Regions from separate parts of the Serratia sp. K1WW1 genome, predicted to be linked through region 1. Evidence: predicted binding sites of a transcription regulator. Region 1 holds the regulator's gene; the other holds the start of a gene.
The links. The regulator PurR, encoded in region 1, represses purine synthesis genes. The targets are predictions, from matches to a motif close to CANGCAAACGTTTGCNTG.

Region 1 (3,417 bases):
TGGTGTTCTTCCGCATCAACAACCGTGGCACCGCCGATCACGTTGGCGTCTATCTTGGTAACGGTAAATTCATCCAGTCACCACGCACCGGTGAAGAAATTCGCATCAGTCAGTTGGATAACGACTATTGGCAGAACCATTACATTGGTGCCCGCCGCGTAGTGACTCCAACCACCATCCGTTAACCTATCACGGCTGAGCCAACCGCTCGGCCGTGCTTCCCTTCCCCCCAAAAATAAAAAGCCGCTGCGACTTTAATCAATCAGCCACTTGGCACAGTTTGGATGTTCTTTTCCCCCGGAAAGTTGTTAAGATTAATAACCATAACAAAAGTGGTGCAATCGCGCTTTTCCGCCCTTGGCCACCCAGGCCCACAGCGTCGGAGAGACGTATTGTCTATAAAAGGAGAAAGCAATGTCGTTTGAATTACCTGCATTACCATATGAGAAAAACGCTCTCGAACCGCACATTTCCGCAGAAACGCTGGAATACCACTATGGCAAGCACCATAACACCTACGTGGTTAACCTGAACAATCTGGTGAAAGGCAGCGAGTTCGAAGGAAAATCCCTGGTCGAGATCGTCAAGACCTCCACCGGCGGCGTGTTCAACAACGCCGCCCAGGTCTGGAACCACACCTTCTATTGGCACTGTTTATCACCGCAAGGTGGTGGCGAGCCAACGGGCGCAGTGGCAGAGGCGATCAATAAGTCATTCGGCTCCTTCGCCGCCTTTAAAGAGCAGTTCACCGATGCCGCCGTGAAAAACTTCGGCGCTGGCTGGACCTGGCTGGTGAAAAAAGCGGACGGCAGTCTGGCGATTGTCAGCACCTCGAATGCGGCAACCCCGCTGACCGGCGCAGACGTTCCGCTATTGACCGTTGACGTGTGGGAACATGCTTACTACATCGACTACCGCAATGCGCGGCCAAAGTACCTGGAAAACTTCTGGGCGTTGGTGAACTGGGCGTTCGTGGCAGAAAACCTGGCTTAACGACGGGTGGCTAGCTAATAATAAGGCGCGGCATCAAGCTGCGCCTCTGTTTTTCTGCTGCGGATCAGTTCAATGCGGCAATAAAACTGAAAGCAATAATCATTGCCAAGGCACCCACGGTGGTGAGTAATGACATCTTCAAATCGGTATCCATATACAACTCCCTCTCAGATTGGCTTTTCCAGAGCATAAGCCACACAGTTTATACGTCAAATCATTTTCCCACAGTTCGTGATTAAAATCTTGTTATGATTTCCCCGCTGATAATTACCGATTAGCTCTTCCACTTTTCTTCAATATGCGACAAAATCCGCAGTTCACAACTGCGTACCGATAAACTGCCCCTCCCTGTTCAAGCGATTTACGACTTCAGCACTAAAAACTCAGTTTTCGCTTATCTGGGAAAGGATCTACGCAGGCAAACGATTAACATCATACTTACATGCTGTAACATGTGGGTTTAGGAGTCATTTTTTACATGGCAACGATTAAAGATGTGGCCAAACGCGCTGGCGTTTCTACCACTACCGTTTCGCACGTTATCAATAAAACGCGTTTCGTCGCCGAAGATACCAAAACGGCCGTTTGGGCCGCCATCAAAGAGCTGCACTATTCACCCAGCGCCGTGGCCCGCAGCCTCAAGGTCAACCACACCAAATCGATCGGTTTGCTCGCCACTTCGAGCGAGGCCCCCTATTTTGCCGAAGTGATCGAAGCGGTGGAAAACAGCTGCTACAGCAAAGGCTATACCCTGATCTTGTGTAACTCGCACAATAATCTGGATAAACAGCAAGCCTATCTGGCGATGTTGGCGCAAAAACGCGTCGATGGCCTGCTGGTGATGTGCTCAGAATATCCAGATCAGCTACTGGGCATGCTGGAAGATTACCGTAATATTCCCATGGTGGTGATGGATTGGGGTACCGCGCGCGGAGACTTCACCGATACCATTATCGACAATGCCTTCGAGGGCGGCTACCTGGCAGGCCGCTACCTGATCGAACGTGGCCACCGTGACATCGGTGCCATTCCTGGTCAACTGGCGCGTAATACCGGTGGAGGTCGCCACCAGGGCTTTCTGAAAGCCATGAAGGAAGCCAACATCGAAGTGCGCGAAGAATGGATCGTGCAGGGGGATTTCGAGCCTGAATCTGGCTATAAAGCCATGCATCAGATCCTGTCGCAAAAGCATCGTCCAACCGCCGTTTTCTGTGGCGGCGATATTATGGCCATGGGGGCGATCTGCGCCGCCGATGAGCTGGGGTTGCGTGTACCGCAGGATATCTCGGTGATTGGCTACGACAACGTGCGTAATGCCCGCTACTTCACCCCGGCGCTGACCACCATTCACCAGCCGAAAGAGCGCCTGGGCGAGATGGCCTTTACCATGCTGTTGGATCGCATTATCAGCAAGCGTGAAGAATCGCAGGTGATTGAAGTGCATCCAAAACTCATCGAGCGCCGCTCAGTCGCCGATGGTCCTTTTGTCGATTACCGCCGTTAACTCCTGTTGGGGCGCTGCAATACTGCGCCCGATTAAGCACCCGGCTCCTCTTCACTGAGCCATTCCTGATTGAGCGTTTCGCTGTCGCCCAGATAGTCCAACAGCCAGGCCATGGCCGGAGACTGGGCGTTTTGCTGCCAGGTCAAGCAGCAGGCGCTAGGCGGGAAAGGCTCATGCAGTGGTAATACCACCAGTTCGCCACTTTGTACCAACGGCAATACCCGATGCGCGGGTACCATGCCCACACACAGCCCGGCACGCAAACAATCTACCGCCGAAACCCAGTCCGGCACGGTCAATCGCCGCTGGTTGTCCAGCGACCAGGTCACCCGCTTGGGTAAATTGCGCGAAGTATCTTCCAACAGCAACGAGGGATAAGGTCGTAGCTGATCGTCTCGCAGCTTTCCTTGCAAGGCGGCCAGCGGATGTTTAGCATGGACTACGCAGAGCCAATTCATAAAGCCCATATCGCGAAAGGCAAAACCGCCGCCCACCGGCACCGCACGTGTTGCACCAATGGCCATCTCAGCGCGGCCATCGACCAGCGCATCCCACACGCCGTTGAAGACTTCCGGCTGTACCATCAGTTCCACGTCGGGAAAATGGCGATAAAAATCCAGCACCAGCTGGCGGCTGCGCTGGGGTTTGACGATCAGATCGACCGCAATCCGCAGTTGCCCGCGCCAACCGTTTGCCACCTGCTGACACTGCCGTCGGGTATCGAGCATTTTTTTGATAACAACTCGCGCCTCCTTAATAAACAGCGCCCCCGCTGGCGTGAGTTCCACATCGCGGTGACGGCGTTCAAACAAAGGCACTGCCAGCCATTGCTCCAGTTGACGCACCGTATAGCTCACAGCAGAAGGAACGCGGTGCAACTCCTGTGCCGCCGCGCTGAAACTGCCGGTCCGCGCTACCGC
Region 2 (3,417 bases), 2.7 Mb from region 1:
CCGCCGCCAGCGCAAACGCAGCAACCAACGGAATGCCCGGTACCATCATGTAAATGAGATACCCAACTCCGACAACGGTGATCAGCACCAGCACCAATGCCAGCCCCAGGATTTCACGCCCGTGGTGCAGGAATTCGCGTGTCGGTGTTTTCCAACCGTCGGCAAACAGCAATGGCGGAATAAACAGCACTAAAAACAGTTCGGGGTCAAAATCAACGTGCAGCCCGAAATTCGGCCAGGCTAACAGAGCCCCAATGGCAATTTGCATCAAGGGTAACGGGATCTGGAACGGCAACATGCGTGTTACCACCCCAGACAGGGAGACCACCAGGATCAAAATGAGGATTGTAAAAAATATTTCCATGCTTTCCTTAGACTCTTAAGTTCAGATCACCAAAGCGCGCGGGTAACAGTGTCCGAATAGTAGATCACTTTTTTTCTCAGTTATAAAGCTTGTTGTGCCTTTCAAAACACGTCGCAGAAAAGAGGGAGAATAGTCTTAATGAAATGAACAACGGGGCCAGAGGATGGCCCCGTTGAAGAAAGGCTTAAATTGCCCAACCACCCGCATAAAATGCCACCAGCGCCACCGCGATTAACACGGTACCGATGTTCAGCCTACGCCATTCACCAGAGAACACGCGGCCAATCACCAGCGAGCTGAAGCCCAGCATGATGCCGGTCACGATGTTACAGGTCAGCACGATAAACACCGCGCACAGCAAACCGGCCATGGCGTCGACAAAGTCGTCGAAATCCAGCTTGGTGACATTGCTCAACATCAGCAAGCCAACGTACATCAGCGCAGGAGCGGTGGCGTACACTGGCACCAGATAGGACAGCGGCGACAGGAACAGGATCAGCAGGAACAACAGCCCGACCACGGTGGCCGTCAGGCCGGTTTTACCACCCGCCGCCGTACCCGCGGCAGATTCGATATAAACCGCGGCAGGTGCAGCCCCAACCAGCCCGGAGAAGATGCTGCTCAGGGAATCAGAGGTCAGCGCTTTGCCACCGTTAATGATCTGGCCGTCTTTATCCAGCAGATTGGCCTGCCCGGCGACCGCACGGATGGTGCCCGTGGCGTCGAACACCGCAGTCATTACCAATGCCAACACGCTTGGCAACACCACCGGCTGTAACGCACCCATGATATCCAGGCTGAAGATCAGCGATTTGCCATCCGGCCCCGCCAGGCTAGGCATGGCGAACAGCCCTTGATACTTCACCGCCGGGTCGAAAATCAGGCCGATAACCGAAATGGCAATAATGACCAGCAAGATGCCGCCAGGCACGCGCAGTTTTTCCAGGCCGAAGATCACCGCCAAGCCGATTAACGTCATCACCACCGGAAACGAGGTAAATGCTCCCAGCGCTACTGGCAAACCATCCAGAGGATTTTTCACCACCAGACCGACACCGTTAGCCGCAATCAGCAGCAGGAACAGGCCGATACCAATACCGGTGCCGTGCGCCACTCCCATTGGCAGGTTACGCAGGATCCAGGAACGGATACCGGTAATCGAGATAATGGTAAACAGGATCCCCATCAGGAATACCGCGCCCAGCGCCACGGGAATGCTGATCTGCTGACCCAGCACCAGACTAAAGGCGGTGAACGCAGTCAGTGAAATGGCGCAACCAATCGCCATTGGCAGGTTGGCCCACAAGCCCATCAGCAACGACCCCAAACCGGCAACCAGGCAGGTGGCAACGAATACCGCAGTCGGTGGGAAACCGGCTTTACCCAGCATGCTGGGAACCACGATCACCGAGTAGACCATCGCCAGGAAGGTGGTTAACCCTGCCACCACTTCCTGACGCACGTTGGTACCCCGCGCTGTAAGTTTAAAATACGCATCAAGCCCGCCTTTGGGTGTCACGGCGTTATTTGCTTGAGAATTCGACATGTTGCTGTCCCCTGTTTTTCATTGCTGCCAGCCTGGATGAAATGGCTTGTTATCCCACTGATGCATGGTCATTACGAAACCGTTTCCGTCACGTTCGCTTCCTTACCCTTCAGGAACGCGGCAACAGACGCCGTGTAAAAGGCAAACGTTTAACTCTCATCGCATGCAGCGGGTGATTTATGATGGTCTTACCCTTAAAAATCCCAAATGCTTCTGGGCGGGATTTTCAAGGCAAACGATTATCTAGCCTTCTATGCCGTCTGATCAACTAAAGATCGCGACAATTTATGCGAAAACGTATTGCGAACGCGCATTGTTGAAGATGTGAGGTTTATCGCATTACGACTTGAGAAGGGAGTTCGCCCCGACAGCTTGGGGCGGAAAAGATTATTGCGACTGCATCGCCTGCTCATCCATATACATCAACTCCCAGATATGACCATCCAAATCCTGGAAGCCATGGCCATACATAGTGCCGTAATCCTGTGGCTGATTATAAGTATTGCCACCGGCGGAAATGGCTTTGCGTACCAACGCGTCTACCGCAGCACGGCTGGGTTGCGACAAGCAAATCAGCACCTCCGTCGCTTTATTGGCATCACTGACGGGATTGGGGGTAAACAGTTGGAATTTCTCGTGAGTCAGCAACATCACGTAAATACTCTCACTCACGACCATGCAGGCGGCAGTGTCATCGGTAAACTGCGGGTTGAAGATAAACCCCAGTTGTCGGAAGAACTCGATAGAAGCGGGCAAATTGCTGACGGGCAGGTTAACAAAAATTTGCGTAGCCATGGGCTACCTCCTATGAAAGTGACCCTATCGAGTATAGTTCAAGCCTTCACCCTAGCACGCTAAACGGCCCACCCTGTTCCAGAGCCCGCTGATACGCAGGACGCGCGTGAATGCGTTGCAGATAGTCTTGCAGTTTCGGGCACCCATCCAGCCCGCCTCGCCCAGCTAGCGCCTCCACCGGGAAACTCATCTGGATATCCGCAGCGCTGAATTCATTGCCCACAAACCAGGTGCTTTTATTCAGGTGTTGCTCCAGATAATCGCGATGCGTGACAATCTGCTTATCCAGATACTCTTTCTGTACCCCTTTACCGATCGCCCCGGCAATCGGGCGTATCACCCATGGGATCGGCGGGTGTCCTAAACGGCTAAACACCAGTTTCATTACCAGCAGCGGCATCAACGACCCTTCTGCATAGTGCAGCCAATAGCGATACTCCTGGCGAGCGTGAAAATCCGTGGGCGTGAATAACCCTTGCGCGTCATAGGCTTCCTGCAGGTATTCAATAATGGCGCCCGACTCGGCCAGCGTCAGATCGCCGTCTACCACTACCGGCGATTTGCCCAACGGGTGGATCTTTTTCAATTCGGGCGGTGCCAGCATGGTGGTTTTATCGCGTTGATAACGCAGAACCTGATAGGGAACACCGAGCTCCTCCAGGAACCATAAGATGCGCTGCGAACGCGAGTTGTTCAGGTGATGCACGATAAT

Region 2: a site for PurR is predicted at 2,049-2,066, ahead of ACX9GU_RS02685 (NCS2 family permease). Genes of this name have one in related genera too.

What each region holds. Positions count from the first base shown of each region.
Region 1 covers NZ_CM147697.1:3,305,372-3,308,788, forward strand. Annotated here, with positions in the region: gene ACX9GU_RS14930 (C40 family peptidase) at 1-185, shown strand, start outside; gene sodB (superoxide dismutase [Fe]) at 415-993, shown strand; gene cydH (cytochrome bd-I oxidase subunit CydH) at 1,058-1,147, opposite strand; gene purR (HTH-type transcriptional repressor PurR) at 1,472-2,497, shown strand; gene punR (DNA-binding transcriptional activator PunR) at 2,530-3,417, opposite strand, start outside.
Region 2 covers NZ_CM147697.1:587,199-590,615, reverse strand. Annotated here, with positions in the region: gene ACX9GU_RS02690 (Na+/H+ antiporter) at 1-364, opposite strand, end outside; gene ACX9GU_RS02685 (NCS2 family permease) at 549-1,910, opposite strand; gene ACX9GU_RS02680 (VOC family protein) at 2,298-2,705, opposite strand; gene ACX9GU_RS02675 (glutathione S-transferase family protein) at 2,752-3,417, opposite strand, start outside; gene ACX9GU_RS02670 (lipocalin-like domain-containing protein) at 3,417-3,417, opposite strand, start outside.